2 regions of the Burkholderia diffusa genome follow, and region 2 is predicted to be linked to the other one. Evidence: riboswitches for the same ligand, from Rfam matches in the RefSeq annotation. Region 2 holds a riboswitch; the other holds the start of a gene.

Region 1 (15,035 bases), on a different replicon from region 2:
TTCTTCAAGTGCGAAAACCTGCAGCGCATGGGCGCGTTCAAGTTCCGCGGCGCGTTCAACGCGCTGTCGCGCTTCGACGCGACACAACGCCGTCACGGCGTCGTCGCGTTCTCGTCGGGCAACCATGCGCAGGCGATCGCGCTGTCGGCGCGCATCCTCGGCATCCCGGCGACGATCGTGATGCCGCAGGACGCGCCGGCCGCGAAGATGGCCGCGACGCGCGGCTACGGCGGCAACGTCGTGACCTACGATCGCTATACCGAGGACCGCGAGCAGATCGGCCGCGCGCTCGCGGAGCAGCACGGGCTCACGCTGGTGCCGCCGTACGACCACGCGGACGTGATCGCGGGCCAGGGCACGGCGGCGAAGGAGCTGTTCGACGAAGTCGGGCCGCTCGACGCCGTGTTCACGCCGCTGGGCGGCGGCGGCCTGCTGTCGGGCACGGCGCTCGCGACGCGCGCGCTGTCGCCGCGCGCGAAGCTGTACGGCGTCGAACCGGAAGCCGGCAACGACGGACAGCAATCGTTCCGGTCCGGGTCGATCGTCCATATCGACACGCCGCGCACGATCGCCGACGGCGCGCAGACCCAGCACCTCGGCAACCTGACGTTCCCGATCCTGCGGCGCGACGTCGATGACATCCTGACCGCGACCGATGCGGAACTGGTCGACTGCATGCGCTTCTTCGCGACCCGCATGAAGATTGTCGTCGAGCCGACCGGCTGCCTGTCGCTCGCGGCCGCGCGCCGGATGAAGGACGAACTGAAAGGCAAGCGCGTCGGCATCGTGATCAGCGGCGGCAACGTCGATCTCGAGAACTTCTGCGCGTTGGTCGCCGCATCCGCATGATGCGTCGCGGCGCGCGGATGGCCGCATGAACATCCTTTCATCCGCGCGCCGCTGTTCCTTCACGTCGCGTTAAGTTTCGCGCCCTAGACTGAATGCGTTGTCCCGCAGTCAGTCGCGAAGAAGGAGGTTCCATGAACACGCACGCGATCGTCGCCGCCGCCTTCGCGGCAGCATCCGTTACGGCGTTCGCTCAACCGGGCGCGACATCATCCGGTTTTGTCGCCACGTCGCCGCACGACCCGGTCGCGCAGGCCGCCCATCGGCCGCCCGCCGCGCTTCCGCATGCCGGCTTCGTGCTCGCGAAGATCGATCAGAACAATACGCCGCCCGATCGCGGCGGCGACCCCAGCGGCCGCACGCACGCCGGCACGCATATGTAACCCGGCGTGAGCCGGCCGCATCGGTCGGCCGGCCCGCGTCACCTCATCACATCGACGGCAGCGACGGATCGCGCGCGGCGAGGATGTCCGCGGTGCGCTGCTGCAGCGCGCCGTCGATCGTCTGCGGTTGCGGAATCAGCCAGTAACGCCCGTCGCGAATACCGTCGAACGCCCGCGCCGCGAATGCGTCGGGCGTGAGCCCGTGCGCGTTCAGCATCTCGCGCATCGCCTCGACGAAACCCTGCACCTCCGGCCGCTCGTGCGCGGCGCCGAACGGGTCGTTGAAAATGCCCGTCTGCACCGGGCCCGGCGCGAGCAGCGACACGCCGACCGGCGCGCCGAGCATCTTCAGTTCGCCGTACAGCGATTCGGTCAGCGCGACCACCGCGAATTTCGTCGCCGAGTATGGCGACATCAACGGGCTCGGCAGGAACCCGCCGACCGACGCGGTATTGACGATGCGCGCCGGCACGTTGCGCTCGAGCATGCGTGGCACGAAGCTGCGGATCCCGTTCATCACGCCGTGCACGTTGATCGCGAAACTGCGCTCGAACCGCTCCGGCGTGATTTCCCAGCTGAAACCGGTCGCCATCACGCCCGCATTGTTGAACAGCAGGTCGACGCCGCCGAAGCGTTGCCATGCGGCGTCGGCCAGCGCGTCGACGGCTTCCGGGCGGCTGACGTCCGTCGGCACGCACAGCACGTCGGTTTCGAGCGTCGCGGCGAACGCGTCGAGCTTTGCCGGGTCGAGATCGGCCAGCACCACGCGCATGCCGAGCCCGGCGGCGTGGCGCGTGAGCCCGCTGCCGATCCCGCTGGCCGCGCCGGTAATCACGGCGGTACCGCCGTCGAAGCGAATCGAAGTCGTCATGTCAGTGTCCTGTCGGGTCGATGCGCGGATGCGCGTATGCGGTAATCACGGGCGCCGGCAACCGCGTGCGGCCGTCGAGCGAGCGCACCGCCAGCCCCAAGAGAATGTCGTGCGCGGGCCGCTCTGCGTCAGCCGGCGATATCCGCAACATGCAGCACGAGCTTGGCTTTCGCGTCGCCCATTTGAACGAGATCGAACGGGCGCCGCCTGTTCGAGCACGCGCAGCACGCCCCGAGGCGAGCCGTTCTGCAATCGCTACCGGCTTGGCCGCCTTCCTCGTCGATTTTCCGTTTCGTCTGATGTAACGCGGTGCCGAGGTCTCGCAAGACAAGATCGGGAAGGAATCCCGCGAGCACTGACGTTTTTTCGCATCCCTGCGCGCATCGCCAATTGACGCGCAGGAGTGCTCGCCATTACGCTTGCGCGCTGATGGTTCCCGGAGACGGGATCAAAAGGGAACGCAGGAGAGGCAACGCCTCGGATCTGCGGCTGCCCCCGCAACTGTGAGCGGCGAATCCGCACTACCCCACGCCACTGGGAAACCGGGAAGGCCGGTGCGAATAGCGACCCGCGAGCCAGGAGACCTGCCATCGACCCGAGGTCCAAGCAGCCGCGCCGGGCGGGGTGTCCCGGAGCGCCAGGCGCCGCCTTTGGCGGCCGCCCCGTTGCATGGACGGCCCGACCTCAGGACCCTTCAGATGTCCAGTCTTTCCGCCTCCCTCCGCTTCCTCGCCGGAAGCGTCGTGCCGTCGCGCCAGCCATGGGCGCGCCGTGTCCGCACGCGTGTGCCGTATCGCGTCGTCCGGCTCGCCCGGCGACCGCCCACGCCGTCCGGTCTCGTGATAGACCCAAACGAACTCCGGCGGTACGCACCGCCACCCGCTTACGCTCGCCGTACCTGCAACACGATCACGCTCATTGCCTCATGAATCTTCGCCACCTTCTCGCCACGTCCGCCGCCACGGCGCTGTTCGCCCCGCTCGCCCATGCCGCCGACGACTCGGCGCTCGCTCAGCCGCCCCGACCCGCCGAAGCCGCCGACCTGCCGACGATCAGCGTGACCGACACGCGGCACCTGCCCGAATCGTTCGACCAGCGCTATGCGACGACGCAGGTGCTCACGCGCGCCGATCTCGACCGGCTGTCGCCGAGTGACCCGAGCATCACGCAGGCGCTCGCGACGCTGCCGGGCGTGACCGTCTCGCAGAACGGCGGCCCCGGCTCGTCCGCCTCCGTCAGCATCCGCGGTTCGTCCGCCAACCAGGTCGCGGTGTTCATCGACGGCATCCGGATCGGCTCGCCGACGACGGGCATCGCGCCGTGGGCCGACCTGCCGACCGACGCGTTCGAACGCGTCGAGGTGATCTCCGGGCCGGCCGCCGCGTCGTTCGGCGCGAATGCGATGGGCGGCGTCGTGCAATTGTTCACGCGCCGCGCGGCCGGCCAGCCGAACCAGACCACCGCGTCGTTCGGTGGCGGCTCGAACAAGACGTTCGACACGCAGGTGCGCACGTCGGGCACCGTGCCGTCGACGGGGCCGCTCGCCGCGCTCGGCGGCCTCACCTACACGCTGGGCCTGCACGACTACAACACGGCCGGCATCGACGCGACGCGGCCGTTCGCATACGGGCACGAGGCCGGCCGCAATCCGTATCACGCGCAGGACCTCGATGCGCGGCTCGGCTACGCGCGCGACAACTGGTCGATCTCGACGTTCGCGCTGTATCACCGTTCCGACCTGTCCTTCGACAACGCCGGCTTTGCGAATCGCGAGCTCGATCATCAGTTGACGACCGGCGTCGCGTTCCATCTCGACATCACGCCCGACACGCAGTTCGACCAGTCGTTCGGTTATGCCAACGATCGCCAGTTCCTGTATGCGAGCGACCCGACCATCCCGACCGACCAGATCAACTCGCAGCGCATCAGCGCGTCGACGTCGCTGACCCATCAGGAGCATGGCTTCCGGCTGTTCGGCCTGCCGTTGTCGGGCGAGACGAAGCTCGCGTACGACTTCACGCGCGAACAGGCATTCCTGCCGGTCGACGTGCCGGACGGCTTGCCCACGCGCAACGACTCCGCGTTCTCGCTGCATCAGTCGGCGACGCTCGGCAGCGTGACGATGTTCGTCGCGGGGCGGCACGAGATCATCGCAGGAAAGGCCGTGAACACCGGTAACGCCGCGCTGTCGTGGGCCATCACGCCGGTCTATACGGCGCGCGTGTCGTACGGCAACGCGTTCCGTCTGCCCTCGTTCAACGACCTGTACTACCCGGGCTACGGCAATCCGGACCTGAACCCGGAACGCAGCGATTCGGTCGAGGCCGCGCTCGACGCGAACACGGCTTACGGCACGTTCAGCGCCGCGATCTACGACACGCGCATCAGCAACCTGATCGCGTACAACCCCGCGACGCGCTCGCCGATGAACATCGGCCGCTCGCATATCCGCGGCATCGACCTGTCGTACAAGGGCACGATCGGCCGCCATACACCCGTGAGCATCGCGATCGGTTTCCTGAATCCGCAGGACGAAACCAACGACAGCTGGCTCAACCGCCGGCCGCGCCAGACGGTCAGCGTCAACGTCGACCACACGTGGGACGAATTCAACCTGCATGCACTGAGCACGGGCGCGTCGCTGAACTACGGCGGCACGACGTTCGACGACCCGGCCAACACGACGTATCTGCCGTCGTACCTGACCGTGAACCTGCGCGCGTCGTACAGGATCAATTCGCACCTGACGGTGTCGGCGACGCTGTCGAACCTGTTCGACCGTCAGTACATGACCGCGTACGGCTACAACACGCTCGGTCGCGCCGCGTTCGGCAAGCTCAGCTATACGTTCTGACCCGGGTGCGCGCGGTGCGTCGAACGCGTGGTTTGCGTCACGCCCCGACGATGCCGCGCATGCCGGCGATCAGCTGGATCGCGCCGAACATCGCGATCACGACCGCGGATCCGCGCGACAGGCCGTGCGTGAAGCTCAGCGGCATCTTCGTGCGCAACGCGGCGGTCGCGCTGCTCAGGCACAGCCACCACGTCGCGGATCCGACGAACACGCCCGCAACCATCAACGCCACGGTCGAACCCATCGCACCTTCATGCGTGCCCGACAACGGGCCGAGCGCCGCGAAGATGCCGACGAATGACAGGATCGTCATCGGGTTCGACAGCGTGAGGCCGAAGGTCGTCAGGAAATCGCGCAGCACGGTCGCACGCGGCACGTCGCGCACCGCGGCCGGCGCGGCCGGCGCCTGTCGCGCGATGGACCAGGCCAGCCACACGAGGAACGCGCCGCCGACGATTTTCAGCGCCACGGTCAGCATCGGAAACGCCGTGACGATGCCCGCGACACCCAGCGCGCCGAGCAGCCCGTAGATCGCATCGGCACACGCGGCGCCGATGCCTGTCGCGAACCCCGCGTGAAAGCCACGGCTCAGGCTGCGCTGGATGCAGAGCATGCCGATCGGGCCGACCGGCACTGCGATCGACAACCCCATCACGACGGATTTGATGAACAGCATGGCCGGCTCCTCGCGACATGCAATGGCATGAACCGCATCGTAGGGAAAATCCGGTCGCCGCTGAAGACGGTTTTTAAGGAAAAATGGCCCCTTCACCTTAAAAACTCCGCCACGATGGACGAACTCGACTGGAAGATACTCGCGCTGCTGCAGGCCAACGGCCGCATCAGCTACACGGAGCTGGCGCGCCAGGTTCATCTGTCGGTGCCGGCGGTGACGGAACGCGTGAAACGCCTCGAATCGACGGGCGTGATCGACGGCTACACGGCGCGCGTCAATTCGGCCGCGGCCGGCTACCCGGTGAGCGCGCTGATCGGCATCACGGTGCCGCAGCCGGCCAAGGCGAAATTCCTGAAGCTGCTCGAAACGATTCCCGAAGTGGTCGAGTGCCATCACGTGACCGGCGCGGATTCCTACGTGATGCGATTCGTCGCGGTCAGCATGGCGCACCTAGAGCAACTGATCGAGCGCATCAACCTGTACGGCGAAACGCGCACGTCGATCGTGATGTCGACGCCGCTGCCGGCGCGGGGCCTTGCGCGGCCGGCAGCGGCGATCAAAGGCATTCGGGGGTGACAGAACACCCCGCGTTGCGCGATGCTGTGCGGTGCGCACCTTGCACGAACCGGACAACCTGCCATGCCAGTGATCGGACTGAATCATTACAACTTGCGCGCAGATCGAGCCACGCTCGATGCGCTGCGCGATTTCTACGTGAACGTCGTAGGCCTCGAGGCGGGCTATCGTCCGCCGTTCCAGAGCAATGGCTACTGGCTCTACGCGGGGGCGCAGGCGATCCTCCACCTGTCGGAAGCACGGCCCGGCGAGGTTCGGCCGACGCACGTCGTCAATACGGTCGACCATATGGCGTTTTCCTGCGAGAACGCCGCCGACATGGAGCGGCGCCTGGCCGACGCGCAGGTCCGGTACTCGCGCGCGTACGTGCCGCTCACGTGCCAGCTCCAGCTCTTTTTCACCGACCCGGCCGGCAATGGCGTCGAATTGAATTTCGCGGAAGCCGACGGCGACCCTGGTAAAGGCCCGGGTTAGCGCGGGCGACCGGCCCGTGTCGATCGCCCGGATCGCGGTCGCTTGCGCGACCGTTACTGTCGTTGCACGAGCTTCACGATCGTGAGCGCACCGTTCACGCGCTCGACCCGGACCTTGACCTTGTCGCCCACGTGCAGCGACGCGATCATCGCCCTGTCACCGGCCCTGAACGCCATCGTCATCGGCGCCATCCCGACGTTCTCGAGCGCGCCGTGCTTCAGCGTCACCATGCCGTGCGCGGCATCGACCCGTTTCACTTCGGCATCGGTCAGCCCCGCATCCGGCGCCGACATCTTCATGTCGCCCATGCTCATGTCGGACATGGTCCCGCCCGCGCGCACCGGCATCGCAACGACGACCATCGCGCCGAGGACGGCGACGGCGAAGCATCCGATCTTCATCGAGCGACTCCCTGGCGCAGCCAATGACGAACGCGCCCGCTACACCAGCAGCGTCGCGACCGCCCACGCGATCAGCACGACGCCCAGCGCGCGGCCAATGCGTTCGCCGCCCGGCAGCACCTTTTCGACGAGCACGAACAGCGACAACGCGACGATCCACACGACGTTCATCACGCCGCCGACGAACAGCAACGCCATCAGCAGCCAGCAGCAGCCCACGCAATACGCACCGTGCCGCACGCCAAGCAGGAAGCTGCCCGTGACGCCCGGGCGCCAGTACGTCGTGAGAAACCGGACCGGCGACCGGCACTGCCGCAGGCATGCCTGTTTCAGCGGCGAGAATTGATACGCGCCGGCCAGCGCGAGGACGATCGCGGACAGCATGGCGCTCTTCGACCACAGCATCATTCCGGAAATCAGGCCGGCAGGCTGCAGCAGCGTTTGCAGCACGGCGGCTGAGACCGAGAACGCGAACCACACGGCCAGATAGCCGGCCAGCAGGAACGTCGACGCGAACGCAGACCCGGCAGCCTGCGCACCGCGATGCTGCAGCACGCGCCGGTACAACAGCACAAGCGGCGTCGCGCCGGGCGTCATCATCGCGATCATCATCACCCACCACATCAGGACCACGGTCGCCAGCGACGGATCCATCGTGCCCATGTCGTCGGCCAACCGATGCGGGAACAGCGCGACCGCCGTCATGTCCAGCGCGGACATGCCGGTGCCCGCGCCCGTCCACAGATAGACCCAGCACGCGCCGACGAGCGCGGTCATGCCGAGCAGCGTGACGACGCGCTCGCGCCCGAGAAAATCGCCGACGGGGATCATGCCGCGACGCGATGCCGGATCAGCCCGTGGTTGTTCAGGTGCAACCGCGCGAACTGCGCGTAGGTCCGTTCGAGATCGAGCTCGATGTGGCCATGCGACCGGCTCGTGCCCGAGCCGATCTCGGCTAGCTCGTATTCGAATCCGTGCGGCAGGTCGATCCGCGCGCGATGCTCGGCGCCCGTCACCGGATTGCGGATCGGCTCGCCGACGACGTCGAACACGCCTTCGACGCTGATCCGGCCGCGCCGCGCATCGACATCGACGTCGAAATCGATCTTCGCGAAGATCGGATCGTATGCATGCTCGAGCGTCGATGCGAACACGGAGAACATCGTCGCAAATGGATCGGTATCCTGACCGGTCATGATTTTCAGCACAGCCTCGCGCTGCGCCGGACTCGCGCGCTCGTCGACGATCGGCTGGCACCGTCCGTGGCCTTCGTGAATCGGCCCCGGCCACTGAAACACGACCGCGATCCGGAGGCCATCGAGCACGACGTCGCCGTAGTGGCCGCTGTCGATCGAAATCGCCCCCATCGCTTCGCAGTTGCCGTGCGTCGGCAACGCATTGAACTGGCAAGGGCAACCGTATGAGCAATTGCAGTTGATCAGTTCGGTTCCCTGAATCTCCCAAGGCGTCATGGTTTCACCTCGCGCGGTCGTGGCACGTAATGCTTCGAATCTAGTGCAGCGCACAGGGGAAAGCAAAGGCCACGCGAGACGTGCGAACGAGCGAAGAATACGCTGCCAGCAGCGGCGTGCAGCGGCGCTGATCCGACTGAATTCAACGTCGCCGTGCGCCGCGTCCGGCGGCCCCCGGATGGGCCCACTACGGGGCCATCTCGCGGACGCGCGCGGCCGAGCCGATCGCGACGATCGGCACTCGGCACTCGGCACTCGGCACTTGCGTATTCTGCGGCCTGATGACATTCGAGACGTCGCTCACGCGAGGCACACAGGCGCGTGCCAGCTCATTCTTCAGCCCTTACACGATGACAGTGCTGAGTGCGCGCCGGCTGTTCGGGAAATGGGTCAGGATGATGCGCTCCGCAATCGCGACCGACGGGTAGCCCATGAAGATGCTCGGTGTGCTCGCAATAGGCGGCTACGGGCCGCCCGCTCGGTTAGCCGGACTTCTTCGGCGCGCGTGCGACGGCGAACCACCCCATCACCGCACCCGCGACCCACGCGCAGGTCAGCAGCAGATCAAGGTCCATCATCCCTTCGAAATTCGCACTGTTCTCGAAGCTGCAATGCCGGCTGCCGAGGAACGCGATGCAGCCACTGGCGATCCACTGGATGTGCATGAATACGTGATAGACGGCGAAGGCCGAAGCGATGATGGCGACGCGCAGGCGTATGGTCGTTTTCATTCGGCGCCGGAGGCTGTGGGGTAGTCTGACGCCGATCTTAAGACAACGGCGCCGCATCAGGCAATCGGTCCCGCACGAACGTCACGACCGGCATGCACGAACTCGAATCACCATCCGCACAAACCCCGATAAAACGCTGACACAGCGCTGCCGGCCCGGCTTCGTTCGGTGCTCGCCGCACTGCGGCATTCACGCGGCCGACGACGGCTTTCGCGCCGCCACGCCTGCGCCGCCGGATCGATGACGCGTATCGCCTACGCATCGCCTACGCATCGCCGATCTGCGTCATCGTCCGCAGGCAATCCACCGCGAGTTGCTGATAGACCCGCGTGCCGTTCGCCTTCGCGTCGATCTCCGCGTCGCTCAACCGCCGCACCACGCGACCCGGCACGCCCGCGAGCAGCACGCCGCGCGGCACATCGTAGCCCGCTTTCACGAACGCGCAGGCCGCGACGATCGTCGTCGCGCCGATCGTCGCGCCATCCATCACGACCGCATTCATCCCGATCATCGTGTCCGGTTCGAGCGTCGCGCCGTGCACGATCGCGCCATGGCCGACGTGGCTGTTCACGCCGAGCCGGCACGTCTCGCCGATGCCGACGTGCAGCACGCAGCCGTCCTGCACGTTGCTGCCGTCCCCGACGACGATCGCGCCGAAGTCGCCGCGCAGGCTCGCATGCGGGCCGATGTAGCAGCCCGCGCCGATCGTCACGTCGCCGATCACGACCGCGCTCGGATGAACGTACGCGGACGGATCGACGCGCGGGCGCGTTCCGTTGAACTCGAACAGCGGCATCGCTCAGAGCACCGCGGCCGCTTCGGGAACGAGCGCGAACAGATCGCCGACCACGCCGTAGTCGGCCACGCTGAAGATCGGCGCGTCCGGATCCTTGTTGATCGCGACGATCACCTGCGAATCCTTCATGCCGGCCAAGTGCTGGATCGCACCCGAGATGCCGACCGCGATGTACAGCTGCGGCGCGACGATCTTGCCGGTCTGGCCGACCTGGTAGTCGTTCGGCACATAGCCTGCGTCGACTGCCGCGCGCGATGCGCCCAGCGCCGCCGACAGCTTGTCGGCCAGCGGCTCCAGCACCTTCGTGTAGTTCTCGCCGCTGCCCAGGCCGCGGCCACCGGACACGATGATCTTCGCGCTGGTGAGTTCCGGGCGATCGAGCTTCGTCATCTCCCGGCTGATGAACTGCGACACAGCCGTGTCCGCCGCTGCTTCGATCGTCTCGACCACTGCGCTGCCGCCTTCGGCCGCAACCGGATCGAAACCCGTCGCGCGCACCGTGATCACCTTGATCGCGTCGCTCGACTGCACCGTCGCGATCGCGTTGCCTGCGTAGATCGGACGTTCGAACGTATCGACCGAAACAACCGCCGTGATGTCCGAAATCTGCGCGACGTCGAGCTTCGCCGCGATGCGCGGCGCGACGTTCTTGCCATAGGCGGTTGCCGGCGCGAGGATGTGCGAGTAGTGCTCCGCGATGGTCAGCACCGTCGCTTCGATGTTCTCCGCGAGCCCGTCGGCAAGCTGCGGCGCGTCGGCCAGCAGCACCTTCGAAACGCCGGCGATCTTCGCCGCTGCGTCTGCCGCTGCTTGTGCATCGTGGCCTGCGACCAGCACGTGAACGTCGCCGCCAATGGCCTGCGCGGCCGCCACCGCATTCAGCGTCGCGGCCTTGATCGGCGAAGCTCCGCCTGCCGATGCCTTATCGTGCTCGGCGATTACCAGAATCGTCATTTCTTTCCGCTCCCTCTTACAGCACCTTGGCTTCGGTCTTCAGCTTCTCGACCAGCGTCTTCACGTCCGGCACCTTCACACCGGCCGCGCGCTTCGGCGGCTCGGCCACCTTCAGCGTCTTCAGACGCGGCGCGACGTCCACGCCCAGGTCTTCCGGTTTCACCGTTTCCAGCGGCTTCTTCTTCGCCTTCATGATGTTCGGCAGCGTCACGTAGCGCGGCTCGTTCAGGCGCAGATCCGTCGTGACGACCGCCGGCAGTTGAAGCGACAGCGTTTCCGCGCCGCCGTCGACTTCGCGTGCGACCGTGGCCTTACCGTCGGCGATCGTGACCTTCGATGCGAACGTCGCTTGCGGCAGGCCCGCCAGCGCGGCCAGCATCTGGCCCGTCTGGTTCGAATCGTCGTCGATTGCCTGCTTGCCGAGGATCACGAGTTGCGGCTGTTCCTTGTCGACCAGCGCCTTCAGGATCTTCGCGACGGCCAGCGGCTCGACGCCGTCGTTCGACTCGACGAGGATCGCGCGATCCGCGCCGATCGCCAGCGCCGTGCGCAGCGTTTCCTGCGCTTGTGCAACGCCGACCGACACGGCGATCACTTCGGTCGCCGCACCCGCTTCCTTCAGGCGCACGGCTTCTTCAACGGCGATTTCGTCAAACGGGTTCATCGACATCTTCACGTTCGCGATATCGACGCCGGATTGATCGGACTTCACGCCGACCTTCACGTTCGCGTCGACCACACGCTTCACTGCAACGAGCGCTTTCAACTGCCTGTCTCCTGTTTCGTTTCGACCGCCGCGGCGCATCAGCGCGCGGTGTATCCGCCGTCGATCACCAGCTCCGCTCCCGTCACGTAGCGCCCCGCCGGCGACACGAGATACAGGATGCCGGCCGCGATGTCGCGCGGGCTGCCGATCTTCGCCATCGGCACGTGCGTCTGCATGTATTCGAACGCGCGGTCCGGATCCTGGCCCATCTGCCGGAATGCGTCCTCGAGCATCGGCGTGCGGATGTAGCCCGGATGCACCGAGTTCGCGCGGATGTTCTTCGCCGCATACAGCATCGCATCGACCTTCGCCATCATCCGCACCGCGGCCTTCGACGCGTGATACGCGGGCACGTCGGGGCCGCCGACGATCCCGTACATCGACGACAGGTTCACGATCGAGCCGCCGCCCGCCGCCTCGATGTGTGGAATCGCGGCGCGCGTGCACAGGAACACGCCGTTGACGTTCACGTCCTGCACGCGCTGCCATTGCGCGAGCGTGAGTTCGTGCGTCGGCACGTTGTTCCCTTCGATGCCCGCGTTGTTTACGAGCACGTCGAGGCGGCCGAAGCGCGCGACGACCTCGCCGAACACGCGCGCCACATCGGCCTCGCGCGTCACGTCGAGCGACCAGAACGCGGCCTGGCCGCCCTGCGCGCGGATCTCCTCGACGAGCGCTTCCGCCGGTTGCGACAGCACGTCGAGGATCGCGACGCTCGCGCCGGCCGCGGCCAGCGTGCGCGCCGTTTCCGCGCCGATGCCGCGTGCGCCGCCGGTGATCGCGGCCACCTTGCCGCGCAGGTCGAACAGGTCTTCGATGAGTTTCATTGTGTCTCCGTGTAGTCAGGCGAACCGGCGTTGAACGGGCCGGTCATCAAGGGCCTCCGGCGTTATCGCGCGGCGACCGCGGCAGGCGCCGCGAGGAAATCGAGGCATTCGCGGTTGAAATACGCCGCGTGCTCCACCATGACCCAGTGGCCGCAGCGGTTCAGCAGCACGAAGCGCGCGTCGCGACAGCGTTCGAGGAACGTCAGCGCGCCGCCGACCGGATTGAAGCGATCGTCCGTGCCCCAGAAACCGAGCACCGGGCAGCGCAGGTCGCCGAGCGCACCCGTCAGGTTCGGCACGCTCATCGTCGACAGCACTTCGGTCGGCTGCTCGACGCACACCTTCATGCGCTCGGCGACGAGCGCGTCGGTGACGATCGCCGGGTCGTGCACCAGCAGCGTGAGCAACTCGCGCATGGTGTCGTCATTCATCTGGCGATTGGTGAACAGCTTCACCATCCGCTGGATCCCTTCCATGCGGAAATAGGTGTCGCGATCCTCGACGCCGCCCGGCGCCATCATGATCAGCCTGTCGACTTCGTCCGGGTAATCGAGCGCGTATTTCAGCGCGATCGCGCCGCCGAGCGAGTTGCCCAGCAGCACGGCCGGCCCGATGCCCAGCGCGGACAGCTGCGCATGCAGCGCGCCGACGAAGAAATCGAGCGTGTAGGCGACGTCGGACGGCTTCGACGACTGCCCGTACCCCGGAAGGTCGACGACGATCGCACGATGGCCGGCGGCCGCGAATGCGGGGTAGTTGTGCTTGAAGTTGCTGAAACCGCTGGCGCCCGGGCCGCTGCCGTGGATGAACACCACCGGGCGGCCTTCGCCCGCCTCGAAATGATGCAGGCGCAGGCCGCCCGGTACGTCGGTGAAGGTGCCGGCAGGCGGCGTCGTGGGGGTCGTCATCGCGGGGTGTCTCCTTCGTCGGTCGATGGATGCTGCCATGATGATTGCGTCGCGGGCGCCGGCCGGCATCATCCTTTCAGACTACGAAGCGGCGCGCGCTTGTTCCTATCATCGGGCCACCGAAACGGAGGCAGACGATGAACGGATTCGACTACAGCGGCAGGACAGTGCTCGTGACGGGCGGCACCAAGGGCATCGGGCGGCGCATCGCCGAGCGGTTTCTCGCGGCGGGCGCACGCGTGTTCGTGTGCGGGCGCAGCGCACCCGACACGCCGCCTTCGGCCGGCGGGCGTACGGCCACCTTCGTCGCGGCCGACCTGCGCGACATCGAACAGGTCGACGCGATGCTCGCGACGATCCGCGACGCCACCGGTTGCCTCGACGTGCTGGTCAACAACGCGGGCGGCTCGCCGTTCGTGCTCGCGGCCGACGCATCGCCGCGCTTCACCGAATCGATCGTGCGTCTCAACCTGATCGCACCGCTGCAGCTCGCGCAGCGCGTAAACGCCATCATGCAGCCGCAGCCGCACGGCGGCGTGATGCTGTTCATCGCGAGCGTCAGCGCCTCGCGGCCGTCGCCCGGCACCGCCGCCTACGGCGCCGCGAAGGCGGGCCTCGTGAACGCGGTCACGTCGCTCGCGGTCGAGTGGGCCCCGCGCGTGCGTGTGTGCGCGATCAGCCCGAGCCTCGTGCAGACGGAATCTGCGACCGAAGGCCACTACGGCGACGACGCCGCGCTCGATGCGATCCGCGCGACGATTCCCGCCGGACGGCTTGCGACGCCCGACGACGTCGCATCGGCGTGCCTGTTCCTCGCGTCGCCCGCTGCGTCGTACACGTCCGGTTCCAACTTGCGGCTCGACGGCGGCGGCGAACGGCCCGCGTTCCTCGCGGCGGCACAAACGGAATCGCGCTGATGCCTGCAACGCACGGCGGCGCGCTCCGATCGTTTCCAGTCCTAGGGAAGTCATCTAGTTCATTTTGACGATTCCCTGCTACCGCGATCTCCCTACTCTGCCTCTCACGACAACCACAGTCGACCGTCGTCGATACCCCAGAGGAGACACCATGCATCAACGGATTTCGCGCCGTACCGGCAAGCGGGCCACCGCCACGCTGTCGACGCTGGCCGCCGCGCTGCTGACGTGCGCCGTTCCCGACGCGCACGCAGGCAGCACGATCGAGCTAGGCGCCGACACGACGCTGGACTACACGTTCACGCTGAGTTACGGCCTCGGCATGCGCACGCGTGCGCCGAGCGGCAATCTGCTGACGCCCTCGAACATCAATGGCGACGACGGCGATCGCAACTTCGCGAAGAACAAGCTGATCGAGAACCAGGTCAGCCTGCTCGGCGAAGTGAACCTGAAGCATGACGACTGGGGCGTGTTCGTCCGCGCGAGCACGTTCTACGATCAGGCCTATCACCGGCCGAACTACAACGACGCTCCGGGCACCGTGAACCAGTCGGGCCAGTACAACAACTTCACGAGCGACGCG
Region 2 (15,035 bases):
CGCTTGCCGGCGAGCCCACGCGGCAGCGGGGCGCGGACGTCCGGTGCCGCGAACGAAACGGCGGGCGGCAGTTCGGCGAGCGCCGTCTGCGCGAGCACGTCGGCCGCACGCTCGAGCCGCGCGTCGAGGTCGTCGATGTCGGCCGGCTGGTGCAGGCCGAGATGGCGCTCCGGCAGCGCGATGCCCGCATCGGCCGGCACGTGCCCGAGCCAGCGCAAGTCGTCGGGCAACGCCTGACGCAGCAGTTCCGCGTGCCGCGGCGAGCCGACGCGGTTCGCCAGCACGCCGTGAAACGGCACCTCCGGACGGAACCGCGCGAGGCCGAACGCGATCGCCGCGAACGTCTGCGCCATCGACTTCGCCGCAATCACCGCGACGACCGGCACGCCGAACGCGACCGCGAGATCGGCGCTGCTCGGCGTGCCGTCGAACAATCCCATCACGCCTTCGATCAGGATCAGGTCCGCGTCGCGCGCGGCATCGGCGAGCAGCTCACGGCAGCCGGCTTCGCCGACCATGCCGAGATCGAGCGCATGCACGGGGGCGCCGCTCGCGTGTTCGAGCAACATCGGATCGAGAAAATCGGGCCCGGTCTTGAACACGCGCACGCGCCGGCCGAGCCGCCGGTGCAGCCGTGCGAGGCCGGCCGTCACCGACGTCTTGCCCTGGCCGGACGCAGGCGCGCTGACGAACAGCGCGGGGCAGGCCGGCATCGCTCAGAACTCCACGCCGGGCTGCGCCTTCACGCCTTGCTCCTTGTACGGATGCTTGACGAGCCGCATTTCGGTGACGAGATCGGCCGCATCGATCAGTGCATCGGGCGCATGCCGGCCGGTGACGACGACGTGCACCGAATCCGGCCGCCCGACGAGCGTCGCGAGCACTTCGTCGAGCGGCAGATATTCATACTTCAGCACGGTATTGAGCTCGTCGAGGATCACCATCCGGTACTCGCCGCTCTCGATCATCCGGCGCGCCTCGTCCCAGCCCTTGCGCGCGGTCGCGATGTCGGCGTCGCGGTTCTGCGTGTTCCACGTGTAGCCGTCGCCCATCGTCACGAAGTCGCATTGCGCGACCGCGCCGAGGAAGTCGCGCTCGGACGTGTGCAGCGCACCCTTGATGAACTGCACGACGCCGAGCCGCATGCCGTGGCCGAGCACGCGCACGGCCATGCCGAACGCGGCCGTGCTCTTGCCCTTGCCGTTGCCGGTGTTGACGATCAGCAGACCCTTTTCCTGCGTGGCGGCAGCCTGCTTCTTTTCATGGCCGGCGCGGCGGCGTTCGGCCATCCGCTGGTGGGATTCAGCATCGGTCTTCATCGGGAATCGTCCTGTCGAAAGCGAAACAATGGGTTCAGAGCGGGCCGGCGAGCGCGACCGTCACGCCGCCCAGGATGGATTTGGGGCCGAGCAACCGGCCCTGCGGCGCCGCGAGCCGCGCGCACGGCTCGGCCACGCCTGCGACGCCGAAACGCGCGAGCGCGGCAGCCGAAGGGCCGCTCAATGCCGCTTCGGGACACTGCGCGAGCCGCGCCGCGTCGAACGCGACGAGCGGCCAGCCGCGGCGTGCGCATAGCGTACGCAGCGGCCGGGCGCGCGCCTTGTCGGCGAGCGTCGCAACGACGGCCGGTTCGACGCCAGGATAATGCGCCAGCGCCGCGCGGATCGCGGCATCGAGTTGCGCGGCCGTCACGTCCGCGCGAAAACCGACGCCGAGCGCGACGCGCATCATGCGCGGCCGCCGAGCGCCGCGCGCACGGCCGGATCGTCGGCGAGCGCCGCGACGCGGCCGATCACGATGATCGCGGGCGAACCGATATGGGTCGCGCCCACGCGTTCGACGACGGTGTCGAGCGTCGCGAGCACGTGCCGCTGCCCGTCACGCGTCGCGTTCTCGATCGCCGCGCACGGCATGTCGCCCGGCACGCCGCCGTCGCGCAGCGCGGCGACGATCGCGTCGAGCCGGCGTATGCCCATGTAGATCACGATCGTCATCCGCGTCGCGGCGAGCGCGCGCCAGTCGGGTTCGTCGGCGCCCGCGCCGTGACCCGTGACGAAGATCACGCCCTGCGCGTCGCCGCGATGCGTGACCGGAATGCCGAGCGCGGCCGGGGCCGCGATGCCGGCCGTGATGCCGTTTACGACCTCGACCGGGAAACCCGCCGCGCCGAGTGCGAGCAGCTCCTCGCCGCCGCGGCCGAACACGAACGGATCGCCGCCCTTGAGCCGTGCGACGCTGCGGCCCGCGTGCAGGTGCGCGAGCATCGCGGCGACGATCGCTTCCTGCGGCGTCGATGCATGGCCGCCGCGCTTGCCGACATGCTCGATGCGCGCGTCGGCGCGCGCATGGCGCAATACGTCGGGGTTCACGAGGTCGTCGACGAGCAGCACGTCGGCCGCGGCGATCGCGCGCACGGCCTTCAGCGTCAGCAGTTCGGCGTCGCCGGGGCCGGCGCCGACCAGCCACGCGCGGCTCATCGGACGCGGCACGGCGTGCACCGTGTCGTGGCAGTGGAAAGGAGAGGGCGAGCGGCGCATCGGCGGCCGGCGGACAGGCAAGGCATGATGGATCGGGCGAAGCCCGCGCGAGCGCGGGCGGCAAGCGCACCTCATCCGTCCCCCGCGGATCGGGCGTTTCGGCGAGCGGCGGGCTCGCCCCTTGCGTCGGCCGGTATCCGGGCTGGCCGCTTGCCAGGCCGCAGCCTTCCCGCCCGCTGAAGGGCAGTGGCATCGCGGGCGGCCTGGGCGCGTGCGGGGGGAACCGCGCGCGCGGGCGGCGTACCGTTGCGGGGACAGCACAGGCCAGGCGGACTTCTGCCTCCTGTTTCCCGTTTAACTGCGTGCGCGTAATGCGCATGCGAGCACCGAACGCGGCGCATACGATAGCACAGCGCCCGGCCCGCGCGAACCCGCCACGCGGGCGTCGCAAGCACGCCAGGCACGATGCCGCGGCCGTGCCGCAGGCGCCGTGGCGGCCCGTTTTGCCTTGACGCTCCCCGCACCGCCGCCTACACTCGCACGCGTTTTGGTGCTCGCGCGCGCTGTTCCGGCGCGTGCAGTTAAACGGGAAACAGGGAGCCTGCCTGCACCGCAGTCGAGCCAACCTGTGCTGCCCCCGCAACGGTAAGCGAACGCATCGCCCAGTGCGATGCAGCGCCGCTTCGCCGCATGCCTGCCGCATGCGGACGACCGCCACTGGATGCCGCGCATCCGGGAAGGCGAAGCGGCGTGTTCGTCAGCCCGGATACCGGCCAGAACGTGGGGTTCAGCGCCGCGGGGAGGCGGCGCATCGTCCACGGCCGCAGCACGCCCGACGCCCGAACGTTGCCCGCTTCCTCCGCCGACCCGCCAGCCGCAGCACGTGCGCGCGGCCCGGGGCGAGGAACGGCCAGCGGCGCAGGCGGGGCCGACGACGGCCGTGTTGGCATTCATCATGTCGACCGTTCGCAAAGGAGCATCATGCTCGACTCGTTCTTCCGCCTGTTCAACGACAGCTCATCCGGGCTGCGCGGCAAAATCGTCGCGATCTATTCATTGCTCGTCGCATTCAACGTCGGTGCGTGGATCTGGGCCTTCGTCGCGTTTCGCCACCAGCCCGTGCTGCTGGGCACCGCGCTGCTCGCCTACGTGTTCGGCCTGCGCCACGCGGTCGACGCCGACCACATCGCCGCGATCGACAACGTCACGCGCAAGCTGATGCAGGAGGGGCGCAGCCCGCTCGGCGCAGGCCTGTTCTTCTCGCTCGGCCATTCGACGGTGGTGATCGTGATGTCGGTCGCGGTCGCGCTGACCGCGGCGTCGCTCGCGCGCTTCGAGAGCATGAAGACCTGGGGCGGCGTGATCAGCACGAGCGTGTCGGCATTCTTCCTGCTGGTGCTCGCGGCCGCCAACCTGCTTATCCTGATTTCCGTCTACCGGACGTTTCGCGCGGCCCGCCGTGGCGAGACGATCGTCGACGCCGACCTCGACATGCTGATGAACCAGCGCGGCGTGCTGGCCCGCCTGTTCCGGCCGTTGTTCCGCCTCGTGTCGCGCAGCTGGCACCTGTATCCGGTCGGCTTTCTGTTCGGCTTCGGCTTCGATACCGCGACCGAAATCGCGTTGTTCGGCATCTCGGCCACACAGGTGCAGGGCGGCCTGTCGTTCTGGTCGGTGATGGCGCTGCCCGTGCTGTTCACCGCGGGCATGACGCTCGTCGACACGACCGACGGCATCCTGATGATGGGCGCGTACCGCTGGGCGTACGTGCGGCCGATCCGCAAGATCTACTACAACATGACGATCACGTTCGTGTCGGTGCTGGTGGCCGCGCTGATCGGCGGCATCGAGGTGCTCGCGCTGCTCGCGGACAAACTGGCGCTGCAGGGCCCCGTGTGGGATTTCTCGACGATGGTCGCATCGCATTTCGGGATGCTCGGCTACGTCGTGATCGGCCTGTTCCTCGCGTGCTGGATCGTGTCGGCCGCGATCTACCGCCTCAAACGCTACGACGAAATCGACGTGACGCTCTCGGCCTGACTCCCTTTTCGACACAGGATCCACCATGACCTTACGCAAGCTTCCCGTCACGATCGTCACGGGCTTTCTCGGCAGCGGCAAGACCACGCTGATGCGCCACATCCTGCAGCACGCCGCAGGCCGCCGCATCGCGGTGATCGTCAACGAATTCGGCGAGCTCGGCATCGACGGCGAAATCCTCAAGGGCTGCGGCATCGGCTGCGAGGACGCGGACGGCGCGCAGGGCGAGGCATCGGGCCAGCTGTACGAACTCGCGAACGGCTGCCTGTGCTGCACCGTGCAGGAGGAGTTCTACCCGGTGATGGAAGCGCTCGTCGAGCGCCGTGCCGACATCGACCACGTGCTGATCGAGACGTCGGGCCTCGCGCTGCCGAAGCCGCTCGTGCAGGCCTTCAACTGGCCGACGATTCGCAACAGCTTCACGGTCGACGCGGTCGTGACCGTTGTCGACGGTCCGGCCGCCGCGAGCGGACAGTTCGCCGAGAACCCGCAGGCCGTCGACGCGCAGCGCCGCGCCGATCCGAATCTCGACCACGAATCGCCGCTGCACGAACTGTTCGCCGACCAGCTTTCGTCCGCCGATCTCGTGATCGTGAACAAGGCCGACCTCGTCGCCGACGCGCAGTTTGCCGAGGTCGAAGCCGCGATCCGCGAGGAAATCCCGCCGCAGGTGAAGATCGTGCGCGCGACCCGCGGCGAACTGGACGTCGCGATGCTGCTTGGGCTCGAATCGGCGTCGGAGGAAACGATCCACCTGCGGCACGATCATCACGGCTCGGCCGACGACGGCGATCACGACCACCATCACGACGATTTCGACTCGGTGGTGGTGTCGGGCGATGCGGGCACGCGCGAGGCGACGATCGCCGCGCTGCAGCGTATCGTCGAGACGCACACGATCTACCGCGCGAAAGGCTTCGCCGCGCTGCCCGATGCGCCGATGCGGCTCGTGATCCAGGGTGTCGGCCGGCGCTTCGACAGCTACTTCGATCGTCGCTGGCAGGATGGCGAAACGCGTGAGAGCCGCTTCGTGCTGATCGGCGAGGACCTCGACGCGGCCGCGCTGCAGCGCGCGTTCGACGCCGCGTGCGCGGCCGACCTGCAACAGGCGTAACGCGCGATGCATCTGCTGCGCACCACGCCGGGCGGCTTCGTCGACGACACGCAGGGCGTCGTCCGGATCGACCAGCAGCCGGCCGACATCGTGATCCTGAGCTCGGCCGACACGACGCTGTCGCTGCTGGCCAGCGTCGTGCCGAAACTGCCTGCCGGCTTTCCGAGCGTGCGGCTTGCGAACGTCACGTTCCTGCGGCAACCGGCGTCGGTCGATTTCTACGTCGACGACGTGCTGCGTCACGCGAAGGCGGTCGTGATCGACCATCTGGGCGGCGAAGCGTACTGGCCGTACGGGATCGAGCAGGCCGTGTCGCTCGCGTCGAAACGCAAGCAGCGGCTCGCGATGTTCTCGGGCGACCTGCAGGAAGACCCGAACCTCGTCGCGAAAAGCACGGTCGCGCCGGATCTGTGCCGGCTGTGGTGGCGCTATCTGCGCGAAGGCGGGATGCACAACGCCGAAGCGTTGCTGCGCAGCATCGCATTCCATACGCTCGGTTTCGGCGACGAACCCGAGCCGCCGCGCCCACTGCCGGCCGCCGCGCTGTATCACCCGGCGCGCGACCCGGCGAGCGTCGACGATTGGCGCTCGCGCTGGACGCCCGGCGCGCCCGTCGTCGCGATCCTGTTCTATCGCGCGCACTGGCAGGCCGCGAACACCGCCGTGTTCGACGCGCTGGCCGATGCGCTCGTGCGCGAGGGGCTCAATCCGCTGCCGATCGCGGTCACGTCGTTGAAAGATGCGGTGAGCCGCGAGGTCATCACGCAGCTGTGCGACACGCACGGCGTCGCGCTCGTGCTGAACACCACAGCCTTCGCGGCCGGCGCGATCGACAGCCCGCAGCCCGACGTGCTCGCCGGCGATGCACCGGTGCTGCAGGTGATCCTGTCCGGCGGCAACCGCGACGCGTGGGTGGCTGACAACCAGGGGCTGCATGCGCGCGACATCGCGATGCACATCGCGTTGCCCGAGGTCGACGGGCGCATCGTCACGCGTGCGGTCAGTTTCAAGGGGCTGGCGTATCGTTGTCCGCACACCGAAGTCGACGTCGTGCGCTACCAGCCGGATGCCGAACGGATCGCGTTCGTCGCGGCGCTCGCGCGCGGCTGGTGCCGGCTGCGCACGCTCGACAACGCCGACAAGCGCATCGCGCTGATCCTCGCGAACTATCCGCAAAGCGAAGGGCGGATCGGCAACGGCGTCGGGCTCGACACGCCGGCGTCCGCGCTGCGCGTACTGGCGGCGCTGCGCGATGCCGGCTACGCCGTGGCCGACCTGCCGGCCGATGGCGACGCGCTGATCGCGCGGCTCACCGAGGGCGTGACCAACGATCCGGCCGTGCACGCGTTGCGCCCCGCGTTCCAGAGCTTCGCGCTGGCCGATTACGTCGCACGTTTCGCGCGGCTGCCGGCCGCCGTGCGCGACGCGCTGAACGCGCGCTGGGGCCCGCCCGAAGCGGACCCGACGCTGCGGCAGGGGCGCTTCACGATCGCCGGCTGGCGCGCGGGCAACGTCTTCGTCGGCATCCAGCCGTCGCGCTCGCGCGGCGAGAACGACTATGCAAGCTATCACGATGCCGATCTCGTGCCGCCGCACGCGTATCTCGCGTTCTATTTCTGGCTGCGCGATGCGTTCGGCATCGACGCGGTCATTCACCTCGGCAAGCACGGCAACCTCGAATGGCTGCCGGGCAAGAGCGTCGCGCTGTCGGACGCGTGCTGGCCCGACCTGACGCTCGGGCCGCTGCCGCACCTGTATCCGTTCATCGTCAACGATCCGGGCGAGGGCAGCCAGGCGAAGCGCCGTGCGCAGGCGGTGATCGTCGATCACCTGATGCCGCCGCTCACGCGTGCGGAAAACTACGGCCCGCTGCAGGATCTCGAACGGCAGGTCGACGAATACTACGAAGCGCTGATGGTCGATGCGCGGCGCGCGAAGCTGCTGCGCAAGACGATCCTCGCGACGATCGCCGAACACCGTCTGCATGACGAACTGAGCGTGTCGCCGCCGCGCGATGCGGGCGACGAGGATGCGCTGCTGACGCGCGTCGATGCGTGGCTGTGCGAATTGAAGGAAGCGCAAATTCGCGACGGGCTGCATGTATTCGGCGTGTCGCCCACCGACCGTCAACGGCGCGATACGCTGCTCGCGCTCGCACGTTTTCCGGTCGGCGACGGCAAGGGCGAACGCGCGGGGCTGATCGGCGCGCTCGCGCGCGATCTCGCGCTCGGCAACGATTTCGATCCGCTCGCGGCCGACTGGGCCGCGCCGTGGACGGGCCCGCGGCCGGCCGTTCTGCAAGCGCTCGACCCATCGCCGTGGCGCCATGCCGGCGACACGCGCGAGCGGCTCGAACGGCTCGCGCAGCATTGGCTCGACGGGCTGTGCGCGGCTGTCTCCGGCGAAACCGACGCCGATGCGGACCCGGCGCCGCCGGGCGACTGGCCCGGCACGCTCGCCGTGCTCGAACGCGTGCGCTCGACGCTGCTGCCGTCACTCGACGCGTGCGGCGGCGAGGAACTGCGCCAGTTGCTGCGCGGGCTCGATGGCCGTTTCGTGCCGCCGGGGCCGAGCGGTTCGCCGTCGCGCGGCCGGCCCGACGTTCTGCCGACGGGCCGCAACTTCTATTCGGTCGATACGCGCGCGGTGCCGACGCAGGCCGCGTGGTCGCTCGGGCTGAAATCCGCGCAGCAGCTGATCGAACGCCATCTGCAGGATCACGGCGACTATCCGCGCGCGATCGGGCTGTCGGTCTGGGGGACGGCCACGATGCGCACTGGCGGCGACGATATCGCGCAGGCATTCGCGCTGCTCGGCGTGCGGCCGAAATGGGCGCACGGCAGCCATCGCGTGACCGACTTCGAGGTCCTGCCGATCGAGATCTTCGACCGGCCGCGCATCGACGTGACGCTGCGCGTGTCGGGCTTCTTCCGCGACGCCTTCCCGAACCTGATGCACCTGTTCGACGCGGCCGTGCAGGCCGTTGCCGCGCTCGACGAGCCGGAGGCGCTGAACCCGATCCGCGCACGCGTCGAGCGCGAACGCGCGAAATGGATCGAGCAGGGCGTGGCGCCGGACGAAGCGCGGCGTCGTGCCGGCTGGCGCGTGTTCGGCGCGCGGCCGGGCAGCTACGGCGCGGGCCTGCAGGACCTGATCGACCAGCGCCGCTGGCAGACCGACGCCGATCTCGCCGATGCGTACCGCCAGTGGGGCGGCCACGCGTACGCGCAGAACAGCGCCGGCGACGCCGCGTCCGACGTGTTCGGCGAACGGCTCGCGACGATCGACGTCGTCGTGCAGAACCAGGACAGCCGCGAACACGACATCCTCGATTCGAACGACTACTACCAGTTCCAGGGCGGGATGACGGCAGCCGTGCGTCACCTGTCCGGGCAACAGCCGAGCATCTATCACGGCGACCATGCGAACCCGGTCGCGCCGAAGATGCGCACGCTGCGCGAGGAAATCGCGCGCGTGATCCGCTCGCGCGTCGTCAACCCGAAATGGCTCGACGGCGTGAAGCGCCACGGCTACAAGGGCGCGGCGGAGATGGCCGCGACCGTCGACTATCTGTACGGCTACGACGCGACCGCGCGCGTGCTGTCGGACCACCAGTACGCGCTCGTTGCCGACGCGTACCTGTTCGACGACGACACGCGCGCGTTCCTCGAACGACATAACCCGAAGGCGCTGCACGGCATCTGCGAACGCTTCGTCGAAGCGATGCAGCGCGGGTTGTGGCAGCAGCCGGGCGAATATCGCGAGCGGATCGAAGCGGTCTGGCTCGACAGCGAGCAATTTCAGGAAGGAGGACGGCGATGACCGATCCCACGACGCATCGCGCGCGCGCGGTGTTCCCGTTCGCGGCGCTGGTCGCGCAGCAGCCGCTGCAGCAGGCGCTGCTGCTCGCGGCGATCGACCCGTCGCTCGGCGGCGTGCTCGTCAGCGGGCCGCGCGGTACAGCGAAATCGACCGCCGCACGCGCGCTCGCCGAACTGCTGCCCGAAGGCGCATTCGTCACGCTGCCGTTGTCGGCGAGCGACGAACAGGTCACGGGCACGCTCGATCTCGCCCATGCGCTCGCCGAAAACGGCGTGCGCTTCCGGCCGGGCCTGCTCGCGCGCGCGCATCGCGGCGTGCTGTACGTCGACGAGGTGAACCTGCTCGCCGACGGGCTCGTCGATACGCTGCTCGACGTTGCGGCGAGCGGCGTGAACGTGGTCGAGCGCGATGGCGTGTCGCACGCGCACGACGCGCGTTTCGTGCTGGTCGGCACGATGAATCCCGAGGAAGGCGAACTGCGTCCGCAGTTGCTCGACCGCTTCGGGCTGATGGTCGAACTCGAGAACTGTTTCGACGCCTCGCAGCGAGAGCAGATCGTGAAGGCGCGCCTCGCATTCGATCTCGATCCGGACGCGTTTCGCGCACGTCATGCGAGCGCACAACGCGAGCTCGGCAACAGGATCCACGCTGCGCGGGCACGGTTGTCGGTGCTGGATTTCGACGACGCGGTTCATGCACGCGTGAGCGCGCTGTGCATCGACGCGGCCGTCGACGGCCTGCGCGCCGACCTCGTGATGCTGCGCGCGGCGCGCGCGCTCGCCGCGCTCGAGCAGGCCGATGCGGTGACGGTGTCACACGTCGAGCGTGTGGCAGACGCGGTGCTGCGGCATCGGCGTCATGCCGGTGCGCCGCCGTCGTCGGGCGCGTCGCAACCGAACGCCGAAGGCGTCGGCAGCCGCGACGGCCGAACGCCGCCGGACGCGCGCCGGCAGACCGACCTTCCACCGGGCGCGGCACTTGGCGATGCGACGGCGTCGCAAGGCGACTGGGGCTACCTGCCGCCCGAGCCGGCCGGAATGCGTGACGTGAAGGGCGTGGTGCCGCTGCCGCTAAAAAAACGCTGAGCCATCGAGCCGCCGCCGCCGCGAATGCCATTCGCGGTCCTCGATGGCAGCCAGGCGCTGTCGCACGCGTGGCCGGAACGGTGCGTGCCGGCACGGCCGTTGCATGGCCGGCGACGCTCGCCGCGAAGCGCGGCGGCCCGCTGCACGCCGACCATCTGCGTTTCCGCAAGCGAGCCGGCACACCGAGCGCGCTCCATTGCTTCGTGCTCGACTGTTCCGCGTCGATGCTGTCACACGATCGGCTCGCGCTCGCGAAAGGCATGATCGTCGCGTACTTCGATCAGGCCGCGCGCGACCGCGTGGAAACCGCGCTGATCTGCTTCGGCGGCAACGGAGCCGCACGGCGCTTCGGCCCGGCCGTGCCGCGCTGGTGGAACGCGCGCTGGCTCGAACCGGTGGACGGCGGCGGCGGCACGCCGCTCGCGGACGGCATCGCCGCGGCCGCGCAATTGCTCGCGGGCGCCGCACGTCGCAAGCCGGACCAGCAGCGCTGGCTATGGGTGCTGTCCGACGGTCGCACACGCGAAACGCCGCCGAGACCGGCGGCCGCCGATCACGTCACGTTCGTCGACTTCGACGGCGCGGCCGTGCGAATCGGGCAGGGCAGGCGGCTTGCCGATGCATGGGGCGCGCAATGGATGACGGCCGCGTCACTGTGCCCGGGGCTGGCCGGCTGATCGGCCGCGCGCGGCGATCGACGGTGCTGCGCTATGATCGCCGTTTCTGCTTACCGGAACGACTGCCATGCAAGTACTCGTCGATGCCGACGCGTGTCCCGCCGTCATCAAGGACATGCTGTTTCGCGCCGCGCGTCGTGCCGAGATCTGCGTGACGCTGGTCGCGAACCAGTTCCTGCGCACGCCGCCGTCGCCGTTCATCAAGGCGCTGCAGGTGCCGGCCGGCTTCGACGTGGCCGATGCGCGAATCGTCGAACTCGCGCAAGCCGGCGATCTCGTGATCACCGCCGACATCCCGCTGGCCGCCGCCGTCCTCGACAAGGGCGCGCATGCGCTCGACCCGCGCGGCAACTGGTTCAGCCGCGAGAACATCGAGGAACGGCTGTCGACTCGCGCGATGATGGAACAACTGCGCAGCGCGGGCATCGATACGGGCGGCCCGGCCCCGTTCAGCGCACGCGACGGCAAGGCGTTCGCATCGCAATTCGATCGGTTCCTGGCACGCCACGGCAAACCGTGACACCGGGCGTCGGTCGTGCGATACGTCACCGGTTTCGCGTCGCAACGTCGGCTACGGCAGAATACGGATTTGCCCCGACATTGATATCGTGGCGCGAACGTCTCATCGGAGAGCATGGATGTCACCGACCCAACTTCTCGTTCCGACCTTCACCCAGATGCTGCGCGCGCAATCCGCGTGGCTCGACAAGGCCGCCGCGCATGTGCAGGCCGAGGGCAACGCGCCCGATGCGTTGCTGACGCTGAAGCTCGCGCCCGATATGTACCCGCTCGCCGCCCAGGTGCGTTTTTCGTGTTTCCAGGCAATGGAACCGGTCTACCGTTTGCGCGGCGAACCGCTGCCGGACGCGCTGCTGGCGTTGCGGGAAGCCGGCTGGCATGCCGATGCGCAGCCCGGCACGCTGAGCGACGCGCGAGGGATCATCGCCGGCACGATCGCCTTTCTCGGCGAGCTCGCGCCCGACGCACTCGACGGCGGGGCCGCGCTGCCGATCGCGCTCGAACTGCCGAACGGCATTGCGTTCGACATGACGGGCGAGCAGTACGTGCGCGACTGGGCGCTGCCGCAGTTCCACTTTCATGCGATCGCCGCGTACGCGATCCTGCGCCATCACGGCGTCGAGCTCGGCAAGGCCGACTACGTGCCGCACATGCTGGCCTACGTGCGGCCCGGCACGATTCCGCAAGGTTGAACTCCGGCCGCCATGCGCCGGCATGACACGGCCCTGTTCGTCTGCAGCCGCAACTGGCTGCGCAGCCCGACGGCCGAGGCGGTGTTCGCCGCATGGCCGGGGGTCGAAACCGACTCCGCGGGCCTCGCGCCCGACGCGGACACGCGTTTATCCGCCGAACAACTCGAATGGGCCGAGATCGTGTTCGTGATGGAGCGCGCGCACAAGGCGAAGCTGTTGGCCCAATTCGGCATCCGGCTGAAGCACAAGAAGATCGTCTGCCTCGACATTCCCGACCGCTACGCGTACATGCAACCCGAACTGGTCGCGCTGCTCGAGCGCAAGGCTGGTCCGTTGCTGCGCACGTGACCGGCTCGAGGCGGCTCAGCGCGAGCGGAGCGGGCCGTCCATGAGCGCGGGAAAGCGGTCGAGGTGCAGCAGTTCGATGATCTTGCGGGTTGGCACGCTCGCGCGTAGCGTCTCGAGCCGTTCGACGTCGAACCACTTGCAGCGCGCGATCTCGTTGCTCGCGCGCGGCGTCAGGTGTTTCGGCACGTCGGCCACGAACACGTGATGCAGCTTCGCAAGGCCGCCGAACTGCACCGCATAGTCGAGCGCGAGCCCCTCCAGCTGCGTTTCCTCCGCCAGCTCGCGCAGCGCGGCCTCGAGCGGCGTCTCGCCGCGCCGGATCGTGCCGCCCGGCAGCGACCAGCGGGCCGCGGTACGGGCGACCAGCAGCACGCTGCTGCGCTGGCGGCACACGATCGTGGCGCGCTCCTTGATGCTGGCGACGGTATCCGGCCCGGTATTCATGTTCGGTAAAACAGGTGCTGAATCGTGAAGGGAAATGCACGTCGCCCGATCGTCGGGTACGACGGCATGCAAGCCGCCGCGCCGATCATACCGGGCGTTCGTGACAGTTCCGTGCGTTGCCGCGCGCAACGCGCATCGCATCACGCGTGCGTATAGAGCCTCGTGCGCGCCGGCTTCCCGGATCGCCCGCGACGCCGCTTGTGGACGGCACGCCGGTGCGGGTGCGGTGGCGGTGTCACGTGCGGGCGCGTGGGCGCGGGCCGCGCCGTCGGCGCGGCGGCGCGCGGCTGTGATTGTCCCTCGCCAAAATGGAAAGTCTGGGTTTGCGCGTGGGCGACGCCCAGCGTCGACGCCAGCATGAGGGCCGCGAGCAGCATGTGTTTCATGAAAGGTCCGCCTTTCTTCAGATGAGCACCTGTGCCAGCTTAGCGAACCGCGGCCGGGCGCGGCAACCGGCCCGGGTTCGGTGTTGTCCTCACTTGCGTGGCGGCCGCGTTCTCCACTGGGCTGCCGGGCATATCCGCCTTGACATCAAAACCCCGATGCGACGGTGGCCGACCTGTCGGCGCTCGTCGCGCAGACCGCTCGGTTTCGATAACGCGGCTGCGCCGAGAACCTCGGCGAGCGCGCGCCGGCGCTGTCGGCGGTCGCGCTCACGCTCGACGGCGACTGGCATGGGCTGTCGGTCGTCGGGCCGATCGGGCGGATCCGCCGGCATCGCGACACGCATGCGGCGCTGCTGGTCGACGCAAAGGCGCGGCTGCCGGCCGAGCAGGCGCATCTGCGTCGGCGGCCGTTCGCCGCGATGCCCGACGGCATCCGGGAACGGCCGTGGCGCGTCACGTGCCGATGCGTCGCGACGTCACGACTTCACCCACACGCCGCCCGCGCTCGGGTTATCGCCCTGCGTCCACCATTTCGCACAGTATTTCGCGCCCTGGTACGTGACGCATGTGCCGCCCTGGTAGGCGGTCGTCGCCGACCATACGGGCGTGCCGCCGCCGACAGGCTTCCACACCGCTGCCTGACCGGGCACGTCGCCCTGCGTCCACCATTGCGCCTGGTACGTCGTCCCCTGGTAGGTCACAGTCGCGCCGGCCGTATAGACCTGGCCGGCCAACCAAGGCGCGCCGGGTTGGGGCGTGCCGCCGTTCGAGCCGCCGCCGTAGTTCGGGTCCTGCGTGACGCCCGCGCCCCACTTGCCATCGAGCTTGCGGAAGATCGACGCAAAAGCGTAGGGCTGCTGCGCGACACCCGAGCAGGTCGGTGCCACATACGCGCCGTTGTTCGGGCACGGCTGATCGCGGCCGACCGACCAGTTGCCGAAGAATCCGTAACCGTTGTTGACCGCCGCATTCAATACGCTCTGCGCATTCGCGAGCGTGAAGGTTTCGCCCTGAACGTCGTTCATCCCGATCATCGGCGTGACGCCCACCATCTGCCACAGTTGCGCGCCCGTTTTCGGCTGGCCCGCCGACTTGAACGCCGTATCGAGCTGCGTATAGAGCGCCTGCGCGGCGCTGATCGCGGCCGCGCCCATGTCGATGTTCGCGGGGCCGTAATCCATCGTCATCAGGTTCACCGCGTCGAACGCAACCTTGTTCGAGATTGCCGCGGTGACGACGTTCACGCCATCCTGCGTGAGCCCGGTCGGCATCGTCGGCAGTGTCAACGTGACGTGCAGCGGCTTGCCCTTCGCCGCGTAGTCGGACTGCAGTTGCGCGACGGCCTGGAAGTTGCGGGCAACCGCGGCGCTGTCCTGCTGCGATGCGCCTTCGATGTCGAAATCGACATGCGTGAGGCCGTAGGTATCGATC

Evidence for each region. A riboswitch is a leader RNA that binds a small molecule or an ion and turns the genes downstream of it on or off. The one in region 2 is predicted to bind cobalamin.
Region 1: it holds a riboswitch for cobalamin, as region 2 does, so the genes downstream of both, WI26_RS21075 (TonB-dependent receptor domain-containing protein) here and cobA (uroporphyrinogen-III C-methyltransferase) in region 2, are expected to answer to the same signal.

What each region holds. Positions count from the first base shown of each region.
Region 1 is NZ_CP013363.1:1,292,446-1,307,480, forward strand. It holds gene WI26_RS21055 (threo-3-hydroxy-L-aspartate ammonia-lyase) at 1-849, shown strand, start outside; gene WI26_RS21060 (hypothetical protein) at 981-1,229, shown strand; gene WI26_RS21065 (SDR family NAD(P)-dependent oxidoreductase) at 1,276-2,100, opposite strand; gene WI26_RS32335 (hypothetical protein) at 2,250-2,405, shown strand; cobalamin riboswitch at 2,514-2,707, shown strand; gene WI26_RS21075 (TonB-dependent receptor domain-containing protein) at 3,026-4,954, shown strand; gene WI26_RS21080 (LysE family translocator) at 4,992-5,630, opposite strand; gene WI26_RS21085 (Lrp/AsnC family transcriptional regulator) at 5,745-6,206, shown strand; gene WI26_RS21090 (VOC family protein) at 6,270-6,680, shown strand; gene WI26_RS21095 (copper-binding protein) at 6,734-7,081, opposite strand; gene WI26_RS21100 (DUF2182 domain-containing protein) at 7,121-7,912, opposite strand; gene WI26_RS21105 (DUF1326 domain-containing protein) at 7,909-8,553, opposite strand; gene WI26_RS21110 (hypothetical protein) at 9,036-9,284, opposite strand; gene WI26_RS21115 (transferase hexapeptide repeat family protein) at 9,550-10,080, opposite strand; gene WI26_RS21120 (electron transfer flavoprotein subunit alpha/FixB family protein) at 10,084-11,034, opposite strand; gene WI26_RS21125 (electron transfer flavoprotein subunit beta/FixA family protein) at 11,051-11,800, opposite strand; gene WI26_RS21130 (SDR family NAD(P)-dependent oxidoreductase) at 11,839-12,627, opposite strand; gene WI26_RS21135 (alpha/beta fold hydrolase) at 12,690-13,535, opposite strand; gene WI26_RS21140 (SDR family oxidoreductase) at 13,673-14,452, shown strand; gene WI26_RS21145 (DUF1302 domain-containing protein) at 14,604-15,035, shown strand, end outside.
Region 2 is NZ_CP013362.1:1,715,730-1,730,764, forward strand. It holds gene WI26_RS07885 (cobyrinate a,c-diamide synthase) at 1-713, opposite strand, end outside; gene cobO (cob(I)yrinic acid a,c-diamide adenosyltransferase) at 717-1,319, opposite strand; gene WI26_RS07895 (cobalamin biosynthesis protein) at 1,354-1,731, opposite strand; gene cobA (uroporphyrinogen-III C-methyltransferase) at 1,728-2,537, opposite strand; cobalamin riboswitch at 2,648-2,883, opposite strand; cobalamin riboswitch at 3,009-3,270, shown strand; gene WI26_RS07905 (HoxN/HupN/NixA family nickel/cobalt transporter) at 3,459-4,517, shown strand; gene cobW (cobalamin biosynthesis protein CobW) at 4,543-5,631, shown strand; gene cobN (cobaltochelatase subunit CobN) at 5,638-9,453, shown strand; gene WI26_RS07920 (ATP-binding protein) at 9,450-10,538, shown strand; gene WI26_RS07925 (vWA domain-containing protein) at 10,607-11,215, shown strand; gene WI26_RS07930 (YaiI/YqxD family protein) at 11,283-11,735, shown strand; gene WI26_RS07935 (DUF1993 domain-containing protein) at 11,854-12,426, shown strand; gene WI26_RS07940 (low molecular weight protein tyrosine phosphatase family protein) at 12,439-12,774, shown strand; gene WI26_RS07945 (NUDIX hydrolase) at 12,790-13,218, opposite strand; gene WI26_RS32940 (hypothetical protein) at 13,359-13,604, opposite strand; partial or broken gene WI26_RS32945 (IclR family transcriptional regulator) at 13,760-14,002, shown strand; gene WI26_RS07955 (chitinase) at 14,081-15,035, opposite strand, start outside.